Regions from separate parts of the Caproicibacter fermentans genome, predicted to be linked through region 1. Evidence: predicted binding sites of a transcription regulator. Region 1 holds the regulator's gene; the other holds the start of a gene.
The links. Region 1 encodes LexA, which represses DNA repair genes until DNA is damaged. Its sites were predicted from a motif close to CNAACANNTGTTNG; they were not measured.

Region 1 (5,885 bases):
CGACGGGGCAAATGTTATAAACCGTTCCATCCTTTGCAACCATGGAAATCGGGATCTTCGGCAACAGTTTATGTATGATTTCCACAAATCCGTTTACAGGTGCTTCCGCCATCCCGGTAACGATGTGTGTCGCATGAACACTTTTCGCATATCCGACAGCCATCAGCGGCGCATCGTCATGAAAATAGACGGACATTTCGGCATCCGCATTCTTTGCGGTTTGGCGAAGGTACTCCAGCTCTTCACAGTCCGCGTCAAACCCGGAAGAAGTCGGCTGAACACACAGCACCTGCAGAGGGATGAACCGACTGTCGGAGATTTTTTTTCCCGCGCGGATCAAACGGTCGCAGTCGCGCTGGCCGGTTACGCAAACAAGGACGGTTGCCTTGCCTTTTTTCAAATTTCTGCCTCCTTATTTAGCAGCATTCACAATACCATTATATCAGAATTGTTACTGTTTATGAGAACAGATTCTGCATAAAATTTGAACATATTGTGAACAAATTTTATGGTGATTTTTGTTTGAATTCACTTACACGCACATTATAGCATAAATTGACTTTCGATTCAAATCATTTGCAAAAAAATGCCGGCATCCGTGTGGATGCCGGTTTGCCATTACTTCAGCAGAGTGAGGGGATCGACATATTCTCCGTTTACCTTGGTGACAAAGTGCAGATGGGATTCTTCCTCCTGCTCAATCGGAACCTTGCCGACCGTTCCGATTTCCTGCCCGGATTCAACGGTGTCTCCGGCTTTCACTTTCATCTGGTCCAGACCGCAGTACCAGGCTTCAACGTTGCCGTGCGTAATAATGACCGTGTTTCCGTATTTGTCATCCTGATAGGCTTTGGTAACCGTCCCGTTCGCAATCGCCTTGACAGTTTCACCCTGTTTGGCGCTCAGGTCGATTCCGGTATGCGCGCGCCAGTCAAGAGTGGTTTTGCAGTAGACCGGGTCCGTGCTGAATTTTTGAACGACCGTTTTTCCAACGGGATAGGAGTAGCGCGTCACCTCGGCTGCAGCTGCCTTCACCGGCTTTGAAACAGACGCTTCCGGTTTAGACTCGGGTTTGGACGCAACGGTCTCGGAACTGGATGAAGCCTTGGAAGACGACGCTTCGGTCCGGGAAGAGGATTCCGGTTCCGCGTACACCCCGCTGACCGTATTGTTGGCGGGCGCCGTGCTTTGAACGGTTTCGCTCTGCGATTTGTCATCAGGCGCCGCGTAGTTCACCACGCTGTCATAAGTCGTCCAGGCTGCCACTCCAACGGCAATCAGGCAGACCCCAAGCGCAATATAAAAACCTTTTGAAGATCCTTTTCCGCCATTTTTTTGTATGTGTAAATTCATTCTGCCACCTCCGCAAGTATTTTGACCACATAAACGGTTCGCTATACGGAAAAGGCAGGCGGAGGCAATATTTTTTTTGAGGATTATTTTCAAAAGGAAAGGGACCCGGTCGTTTCCGACCGGGTCCGATTTCATTAGCTTGAGGGGTATATTGAGGAGGGTAGAACATGAATCAAAGAGCGGTGCGGCTCCAACTCCCTGATTACGCTTTTATTATATCGTCCATGCACAAAAAAGTTGTGAATGAGTTGTGAATACCTTATGAATTTTTTCCAAAAGAATTCACGGGGGCTGTACGAGGGAGAAGGGAGCGGCTGTATCGCTCTAGGAAAGGAACGAATTGATTCCGGCGAACTGGGGATAATGGTGTTGTAACGGAGGAAGAAATCATGAACAGTCACTATTTAAAGAATATAGATTTTGAAAAAGAACTGGATCTGACCAAACTTGTTGAGTATCAGGACGGTCAGGTCGTCAGCCGGACCCTCGCGCAGAATCAGGCGGTGAGCATTACGCTGTTCGCGTTTGACCAAAATGAAGAGATCAGCTCACACAGCTCCGGCGGGGATGCAATGGTCATGATTCTGGAGGGGACGGCGCTGATTACGATCGGAGAGAAGAAAATACATCTCGATTCGGGGAAAACCATAATAATGCCCGCGGGGATTCCGCATGCCGTTGCCTCGGAGAGCCGTTTTAAGATGCTTCTTGTCGTCGTATTCCCGCGGTAGCTTAATATCACAAAAATAAATTGAAAAGGAGTATGTTATGAAAGCCAGTCTTGACAGAAGCGGTTGTATCTCCTGCGGGCTTTGCCCGCAGACCTGTCCTGAAGTTTTCCGCATGGGGGACGACGGGGTAGCCGAGGTTTATCAGGAAGACGTTCCGAAAGATGCGCAGGAGAAAGCGGTCGAAGCGCAGGAAGGCTGTCCCGTATCAGTCATCACCGTGGAATAAATGCTCAGAGGGCAGCCGAAACCGGCTGCCCTCTGATTTTTGCCTCTTTTTGGGATGAGTTTTTCACCTGGAATTATTGCAAACATTTGTTTTCATTTTCCGACTGTTATGGTATAATAATGCTATCAATCAGGGAAGGTGATTCGGGGTGCTGACAAAAAGCCAACAAAAAGTCTACGATTACTTAAAAGGCAGAATGGAAAACGGACTGCCGCCGACCGTTCGGGAAATCTGCCGCGCCACAGGGCTGAAATCCACTTCCAGTGTTCACGCGCATTTAAGGGCGCTGGAGGAAAAGGGGCTGATCACACGCGACCGCGGTCTGAACCGCGCCATTCACCTGGCCGGGGAGCAGACCACGGTCCAGGTTCCGATTCTGGGGCAGGTGGCTGCGGGCAATCCGATTCTCGCAGTGGAGGAAATCGAGGGATATCTTCCGTTTTCGCCCGCAAGACGCGTCGGAGACGAGGAATACTTCGCGCTGAACGTCAAGGGGGAAAGCATGAAGAACGCCGGAATTTTAAGCGGCGACATCGTTGTCGCGCAGAAAACCGGCTCGGCGCTCGACGGGGAAATCGTCGTTGCGCTGATCGGGGACGAAGCGACGGTCAAGCGCCTGTTCCGCGAAAAGGACCGCGTCAGGCTGCAGCCGGAAAACCCGGCGTTTGAACCGATCTATTCCCGGGACGCGCAGATTCTGGGAAAGGTCGTCGCGGTCTACCGGTTTTACCGGTAGACCTCAGTCCCGGATCAAAACGGCGCGCACGGGGGAAGCCTCCGCTCCCGACATCAGAAGCGGGAACGCGATGAGCCGGTAGCCGCCCGGTTCCGCAAGGGTAAGATTCAGCCCTTCCAGAATCGGAATACCGGCGCCCAACAGCTCTTTGTGGGGGGCTTCTTCATCGTTCGGCGCGCCGATGCTCTGCGCGTCCGTTCCGATCAGAACAATGCCGGACTGCGCGAGCGCGAACGCCGCGCTTTGCGTTAAATACGCCTCTCCGCCGCCTTTCAGCAGCAGTCTGCCGCCCTGCGGCGGCGCGAGACGGTCAATGTCCGCGCCGGTCAGAATTCCCTCGGCGGCAATGACCGTGCAGGGACCGATGCAGAGGGAAAGATCTATTTGATCAACGGAATCCCCGTCCGGGATGAAATGAAGCGGCGCGTCCAGATGGGTTGCGCTGTGGCAGCAGGCGTAAAATCCGGAAAGGTTGCAGGCGTCGCCGAGGTCCATGCGGCGGACGATATCCCGGCGCGGCACCGGGTCGCCCGGATAGGGCTGCGAGGAAAACAGCTCTCTGGTAACGTCGATCAATTCCATTGCAATCCCCCCTTAAATCCGGGGAAGAAGGTTTTTGACCAGCTCGGTCAGTTCACGCGCGGAGCGGCCGGCGAATTCCGTGAAATCGACCGCGGCCTGTTCGTTCGCGTTATCCGAAATCGCCCTGATGACAACAAATTCGGTTCCGTTCAGGTAACAGACCTGCGCGATGCTTCCGCCCTCCATCTCACACGCGGAGGCGCCGAATTCATCCGCGATTCGGCCGAGCCGTTCGGAATCGCCGATGAACTGATCGCCCGTGGCGATGACGCCCGTATGTATTTTTTCCGGTTGATACACGGATTTCGAAGCGGCGACAGCCTGATCCGCCAGACGGCGGGAAGCGGGGATATGAATGATATTCGGTCCGCTTAAAAATCCTTTTTCATCCCCGAGAGCGCTCGTATCCATATCGTGCTGGACCAGTGAGCTGGAAATGACAATGTCGCCGATTTTTACCCCCGCGCCGGTTCCGCCGGCTACCCCGACGTTCAGCAGCGCCGCCGGATGGTAACGCAGAATCATGGTTTGGGCACAGACTGCGGCGGCGACTTTTCCAATCCCGCAGCGGGCGACCACGCATTCGATTCCCTCAACGGCCCCCCTGTGGTAAATGATTCCGCTGACGGTTTCCGAAACCCGTTCCGGCATCAGGCCGATCAGATCCTGTACCTCAACGTCCATTGCGCCGATGATTCCAATCATTTCGAAACACCTCCTGATATTTCTTTGATCATACGTTTTTTCCGCGGGAAAATCAATCCTCTTTTTTCCCGTGGGGATGCTTTTCTCCGCATTTGTCAAGAATCGCGTCGGTAATCAGCTCAAGGGTTTGAATCCGCCCGAATTTTTTGTCCTGTGATTCGATGATATGCCAAGGCGCGTACCGGGTGGAAGTGTATTTCAGCATGTCGTTCACACAGGCTTCGTATTGATCCCATTTGCTTCGGTTGCGCCAGTCCTCATCGGTGATTTTCCAGCTTTTTTCCGGGTTGTTCTGCCGGGACTGAAAGCGGCGAAGCTGCTCTTCCTGATCAATTTGAAGCCAGAATTTCAGAATCACGGCGCCCCAGTCCGCAAGCTCCCGCTCAAATTCGTTGATTTCGCGGTAGGCACGGCTCCACTCTGCTTCCGTGCAGAAGTTTTCCACGCGCTCCACCAGAACGCGGCCGTACCATGTTCGGTCAAAGATGGCGATATGCCCGTCGCGGGGAAGGTTTTTCCAAAAACGCCACAGGTACTGCCGGGCTTTTTCGTCCGGGGTCGGCGAGGCGATTGGAACCACCTGATAGCCGCGCGGGTCCAGCGCTTTGGCAACGCGGCGGATGGTGCCGCCCTTGCCGGCGGCATCCCAGCCCTCAAACGCGAGAATGACGGGGATCTTTTTCAGGTACAGCTCGCTGTGCAGCTCCCGCAGCTGTTTCTGTTCCTCTTCCAGCTTTTTCTGGTATTCGTCCCGGTCCATGGTCCGGTTAAGCGGAACTTCGGAAAGCTTGGGCATCGGCAGAAAGGGGTAGGCTCCGGGCTGAATGAGCTCCTGTGCCGGCAGCCGGGCCTGATGCTCTTGGTTTAAAGCTTCCGTGACCCGTGCGATGACCGCGCTGATTACGTCCAGAGCGGCGGCCCTGCGGTCGGTTCCGGAAATCAGATGCCAAGGCGCCGCGGTGGTGTTTGTGTAGCCGATTGCTTCCTCAAACGATTCGCAGTATTTTTCGTACTGCCGGTTCCGCTTCCAGTCCTGCTCTGTCACGCGCCACTGTGTATTGCGGTCTTTCGCCAGCTTTTCAAAGCGCTCTTTCTGCTCTTTTTTGCTGATGTGAACGAAGAATTTTATGATGAGGTAGCCCGCGTCGGTCAGCTCGCGCTCAAACGTGTTGATGCTGTTCAGGCGGCGGGTCAGTTCCTTGGCGCTCACGTCTTCTTCCAGCCGCGCGGTGGTAACGTCCAGATACCAGCTGCGGTCCAAAACGGAAAAATTTCCGGCTTTCGGTACGAAATTCCAGTACCGCCACAGCACGGGCTTGCGCCGTTCCAATTCCGTCGGGCGCGTGACGGAGTGAACCTTGCACCAGCGCGGATCAAGGTTGAGGATCAGGTCGGAGATCAGTTCGCCTTTCCCGGAAGCGCCCCATCCTTCGAAGAGAATGATGACGGGCAGTTTTTGTTTCAGCACTTGCTGCTGAAGAGAGGAGAGCTGCTCCCGCAGCTTTTTGGAGGCGGACTTGAACTCTTCTTTTGTAATATTTTTTTTCAAATC
Region 2 (5,885 bases), 1.9 Mb from region 1:
GGCGGTAAACCAGCGCGGCGCCATGGTTTCTGTCATAGATCAGGAATCGTTCCTCCGGGTAGCGCGCGCAAAAGTGAGGCGCCAGCAGCGGAAGCACAAAATTTTTTGGCTCGATTTCCGCCGCGAGGGCCCCGTCAAATTCTGAAAATCTGAGGAACCCCTTCAAAAGATGCGTTTCACGATCCAGAAAATTGACCGCCTGAAACAGCACGTGGACCGTGTCATTCGCAAGCATCCCCATGACCTGCGGGCCTTGCCGGTACCCAAGGCGCAAAAACAGGAGAATATGACGTTCTTTCCCCGGCAGGCAGGTCAGAAACGCACGCTTGACAAAACCGGCTGCCTCCGGCCCGATTTTTTTCGGGATGGAGGCGGCGACCCGCGCCGCTTTTTCCGGGTCGGCGGCGATTTCCCGTTCCGGCGCCAGCATGGTCTGGCCGTCGTCCGGCGGGAGCACGGCAAAGGGAATTTCCTTTCGCTCGTAACTTTCGAACACGCAGCACAAAAGCCCTTCAAAGCTGCCGTCATACCGGTAAATTATATTGCCAGCCATCTTTGCACCTCCTCCCGTTCCGGCCCGGCGCCCCCGAAAAACGAAAGCTGCTGCGGAGCCTCTCCCCAGTCAAGGTCGCGGCTGTACAAATTCAGCTCTTTTGAAGACAAAAGAGCCCTGAGAATCGAATCCCGCGTCAGTTTCAGCCCGGGAACGGATTTCCCCCGGCAGGTAACAAAATACTGCGCCCGTTTGAGCACGACGCCCAGCTTTTTCAAATCTTCAAAATCAAGAGAGGCGGTCCGGCGCGCCGTCAGAATCCGCTTCACCCCGGTCACGCCGATTCCCGGAACGCGCAGCAGCAATTCTTTCGGCGCGCGGTTGACTTCCATCGGAAAAACCTCCATATGGTTCAGCGCCCAGTTGCATTTCGGATCCACATACGGATTAAAGTTCTGATGCTCGGGGTCGAGCAGTTCCTCCGCGGAAAAGCCGTAAAACCGAAGGAGCCAGTCCGCCTGATACAGCCGGTGCTCCCGCAGAAGCGGCGGGCGGGTACCCAAGGCCGGCAGCAGGCTGTTTTCCACAACCGGAAGGTACGCGGAGTAAAAGACACGCTTCAGGCCGTAATTCCGGTAAAGCCCCTGCGCCAGATTCAGAATGCGGTAATCGGTGTCTGGCGTCGCTCCGATCATCATCTGCGTGCTCTGCCCCGCCGGAACAAACCTCGGCGTATGCCGGTACCGCACCAGATCCGTTTTATTCTGCCGGATTCCGTCCCGAATCTCACCCATCGGCTTCAAAATGGAGGCTTTGCTTTTATCCGGCGCAAGCAGGGAAAGACTTTGGCGGGAGGGAAGCTCAATGTTGACGCTCATCCGGTCGGCAAGCACGCCAAGCCGCGCAATCAGCGAGCGGTCCGCCCCCGGTATCGCCTTTGCATGGATATATCCTCCGAAACGGTACTCCTCCCGTAAAATTCTCAGCGTCTCAATCATGCGCTCACAGGTATAATCCGGGTTTTTCAGAACGCCGGAGCTTAAGAACAGCCCTTCGATATAATTCCGCCGATAGAAGCCGATGGTCAGGTCCGCCAGCTCCCGGGGGGTGAATTCGGCGCGCGGCGTCTGGTGGGAACGCCGGTTGACACAATACCGGCAGTCGTAGGCGCATCGATTGGTCATCAGAACCTTTAAAAGTGACACGCAGCGCCCATCGGGGGCAAAGGTATGGCAGATTCCGCATGCCTCCGCGCTGCCGATCCCGCCGCGGGCGGCGCTCCGATCAACTCCGCTGGACGTGCAGGCGACGTCATATTTTGCCGCGTCGGTCAGGATTTTCAGTTTGTCAAACAAGTCCATTTCATTTTCCCTCCGCTGTTCTCTTTCCTAATGATACCACAGAACATACGTTCCTGTAAAGAGCAAAAATAAAAGAACCGTCAAAATACCGGTTTAAATAAATCCTCACCGCCTGCCCCTCCCCGCTCGCAAGAAGAGCAAAAATCGAAAGCAATCCAATACTTTCGGTAAAAAAATAAAGGCGATTTCAGAATAAATTTCTGAAACGCCTTTGTTTTATGTGGGTAAATTCCACTTCCATAGCGCTATGCATCAACCAAACTATAGTAAGGATTATAACATAATCTTCCAGATCAGTCAAGACCTTTTTGACCGTCGGATAAAATATCGGAAATATTCTCCATAATCTTCCGCGCCACATCCGGTTTGTTCATGGCGTAAACGTGAATCGCCTTTACGCCGTTCGCCACCAGATCGATGATCTGTTCCGTGGCATAGGCAATGCCGGCCTGCTTCATCGCTTTGGAGTTATCGGAAAATTTATCCACAATGGCAAGAAAACGCGGCGGAAGCGCCGTCCCCGACAAGGCGCAGATCCTGCGGATCTGTTTGCTGCTGGTCACAGGCATGATACCCGCCGCAACCGGAACCCGAATCCCCTTTGCAAGAACGCGGTAAAGAAAATTATAAAAAATGTTGTTGTCGAAAAACATCTGCGTCGTCAAAAAATCACACCCGCAGTCGACCTTTTCCTTCAGGTGATCGATGTCGTCCTCCTTATGCTCGCATTCCACATGCCCTTCCGGATAGCAGGCGGCGCCGATGCAGAAATCTCCCGACGACTTAATCTGGCGAACCAGCTCCTTCGCGTACCGGTACTGACGCGGGGAGGGAAATTCCATTCCGGGAGGAATATCCCCGCGCAGCGCGAGAACGTTTTGTATGCCGCGGGATTTCAGGTCCTCCAAAACGCCGGAAACCTCATCCCTGGTGGAAGAAACGCAGGTTAAGTGCGCAAGGGCCGGTACGCCGCACCGCTGAATCAATTCGGCAATCTGAGCGGTGGATTTGGAGGTGCCCCCTCCCGCGCCGAACGTCACGCTCAAAAACGAGGGTGACAGCGATGCGATTTCCGTCACGACCTGCCGCGCCTGCGAAAAATCCGAGTCCTTTTTGGGCGGGAAAACCTCAAAGGAAACGGAAACGCCCTGACGATTGAGAATATCGACAATTTTCATATAGCTCCTCCCTGCTCTGACCCTGAAAAAGAAAAACCGTCTTCCCCACCGGGAGGACGGAATTCGCGATGCCTCTTCCTCGTCCCGGCGCCTCGCGGCGCCGGGCCTTACCGGAAACGGGAAAAGGTTATTTTTTGATTAGTTTATTATACAATGCCGACGTTCCCCCGTCAAGAGTGAAACGCAGGCAACCGTTTCAGGACAGATCGATTTTATCCCCGGCCGCGCCCAGAACGCACCGGCTTCCCAGAGCCTCTTTCAGCTGTGCGGAGGCGGTGATACCGGTACAGTGAAGCGGAATCACCTTTTGGAGGTCGGACTGCGAAAAATACTCCAAAGCTTTTTGAATCCGTTCCGGCCCTTCTCCGTTCAGATGCATTCCCGCGACCAGCGAACGAATTTTCCTGCCCGGAAAACACGCCCGCACATGTTCCACGCAGTTGACGACACCCCGATGGCTGCATCCGGAAAAGACGGCAAGGCCGTCCCCGTCTTTCACCACGAGAATCTGCTCGTCCTCCATATGGTCCGGAACCCTTTTCGCGCCTTCTTCCGTGAAAAAGCAGTCCTGTACGGATTCGAAAGAATTATAGCTTCCGATATTCCCAAGCGTCCAGACTCCCGGCAGAATTTCCGTCTTGCCCTCCGTGCTTGCGACCCGGCCTTCGGACTCCGGCGAGTCGCCCAGCCTCCACGGCATTCCGATATCCCGATACGCGCCGTTCGCGTCCAGGGTCAGCTTTTTCTGAAAAGCCTGGGGGGTGACATAGACCATCGCGCCGCTCTCCCGAAACGGGAAATACTCAAGCCCCCCGCAGTGGTCGTAATGCCCGTGGCTTAAAACGACCGCGTTGGCGGATTCCGGTTTCAGTCCGAGCGTATGGGCGTTTCGCAGCCATACGTCCGTCTGCCCGGCGTCAAATAAAATGCTCGTCCCGTTCCGCTCAATCCAGAGAGAGAGACCGTGTTCCGCAAGCAGGCGGCCGCGGGAGACATAATTGTTGCAGAGGATTCGGAATTGCAGCATGCCGTATCTCCTTTCCCTTGTTTCGATAAATTTCCTACGTTTCTATTATACCGCGGAATTTTCACGGTTACCATAGAAATCGGCGTGGGCCGCCCGCTTTTCCGCGGCCGGCAGCAAAGCCGCGTACTGCTCCTCCGGCACGGGGGAGAGAAAAATAATAGCCCTGCGCCGCCGCACACCGGATTTTTTTTAAAAATTCAAGCTGCTCCTCCGTCTCCACGCCTTCGGCGACCACCGTCATATGCAGCTTTTTCGCAAGCCCCGTCACCGCGGAAACAACCGCTCTGCCGCGCTCGCCGGAATTCAGTCCGTTTAAAAATTCCCGGTCCAGTTTCAAGGTCTGTGCCGGAACGTCATAAAGCATTTTCAACGAAGAGTAGTCCGAACCGAAATCGTCGATCGACAGGGAAAAACCCGCGTCGGTCAGCTTTTTCATTGCCGCTTCCAAAGCAGGGCCGTCCTGCGCAAACGCGCTTTCCGTCACCTCGAGCTCCAGCAGACCGGCCGGCACGCCGAATTTTGCCGCCTGAGCGCGGTATTCCTCCGCAATAGAGAAATCAAGCAGATTCACGCGCGACAAGTTGACGGAAACCGGAGCAGGCTCCCTCCCCTCGTCCATCCACTTCCGGATGTCGCTGCAAACCTGCCGGAATACATAGCGGTCCAGCTCCGCGATTTTCCCGGTTCGTTCAAATTCAGGGATAAACTCACCCGGCGGAACAAGGGTCTGCGGGTTCGTCCGCCACCGCACCAAGGCCTCCGCGCCGAAGAGCGTTTCCTCCGCGACGGAATACTTCGGCTGATAATAAACAACAAATTCCCGGTTCTGCATCGCGGGCGACAGACGGTCCGCCATATTTTTCAGCGTAATCTGCCTTGTTCGTATCTGTTCGTCATAAAAGGCGCAGGGAAGTTTCTCGTAAGTTCGACCGGTTTTCAATGCAATTACGGCGCGGTTGACAAGCTCCCTGACATCCGCCGTGCCCGCCTCAGGGCACTCGCAGACTCCGAAAGCCGGAGAAAGCTCGTAATGAATCCCATAAAACTCAATGGTATTTTTGAGGTCGGCGCAAATATTTTTAATTCGCAAGCACAGTTCTTCTCTGTCTTGAAAAGACAACAGAAGCAGGAAACGGTCGGCGTAAACGTGAGCGCTCAGCTCGCCTTCTTCCGTATGTCTCATAAAAACCCAATGAATTCCGTGGAGCACCCTCGTGCCGTTGCGATAGCCGAACACTTCGTTGATTCCCCGGAATCCCCGCACATGAAAAGCGATTACCGCGTAATTTTTATTTTCGGCGGACCTGAGCAGACTGCCTGCCTCCGCCAGAAATTTCCGTTCGTTCGCACCGCCTGTGACGGGGTCTTCATTTGACGCTGCTTCCAACCTGTGGTTCAGGCCTTTTCTGCTCTTTTGCGCCGTAAACAAAGCAAAAATCCCCGCCGCCGTAAGCACCGGGCTCAAAACGTTCAGGCTTCGATTGAATTTCACCGCCCTGCACCATCCTTTCCCTGTTAATTTTTACCGGAGAAAGGATTTTATTCATTTTGAATTCGTGAAAAGCCCGCCCCGCGGGGTTCCTCCGTCATCGATTCAGCACAATTTTTTCCATGCAAATACTGTCGGGCTGGCCGATATAACGTCCGAACCCCGGAAAATCAAGACACCACCGTCTCCAGACCGTTCGATCGATGAAACGGTGCCTTTTTGCTCTGAATCTCCTCCGAATACCGTTCCAAGGGTTCTCTCCTGCCCCGGGCGAAGAGGCCGCGGGAGCCTCTTTTGGGGTAAGTCAGATTTGCTTTTCCCGCCATTCGTCCGAAAA

Region 2: a site for LexA is predicted at 1,895-1,908, ahead of HCR03_RS07735 (putative DNA modification/repair radical SAM protein). Genes of this name have one in related genera too.

What each region holds. Positions count from the first base shown of each region.
Region 1 is NZ_CP060286.1:3,499,371-3,505,255, forward strand. Features, by position in the region: gene HCR03_RS17345 (adenine nucleotide alpha hydrolase family protein) at 1-400, opposite strand, end outside; gene HCR03_RS17350 (M23 family metallopeptidase) at 619-1,353, opposite strand; gene HCR03_RS17355 (cupin domain-containing protein) at 1,743-2,084, shown strand; gene HCR03_RS17360 (ferredoxin) at 2,122-2,310, shown strand; gene lexA (transcriptional repressor LexA) at 2,507-3,046, shown strand; gene HCR03_RS17370 (cyclase family protein) at 3,050-3,628, opposite strand; gene HCR03_RS17375 (5'-methylthioadenosine/adenosylhomocysteine nucleosidase) at 3,641-4,333, opposite strand; gene pap (polyphosphate:AMP phosphotransferase) at 4,386-5,885, opposite strand, start outside.
Region 2 is NZ_CP060286.1:1,561,572-1,567,456, forward strand. Features, by position in the region: gene HCR03_RS07730 (TIGR03915 family putative DNA repair protein) at 1-553, opposite strand, end outside; gene HCR03_RS07735 (putative DNA modification/repair radical SAM protein) at 538-1,854, opposite strand; gene metF (methylenetetrahydrofolate reductase [NAD(P)H]) at 2,148-3,032, opposite strand; gene HCR03_RS07745 (MBL fold metallo-hydrolase) at 3,229-4,059, opposite strand; gene HCR03_RS07750 (putative bifunctional diguanylate cyclase/phosphodiesterase) at 4,127-5,551, opposite strand; gene HCR03_RS07755 (glycerol-3-phosphate acyltransferase) at 5,853-5,885, opposite strand, start outside.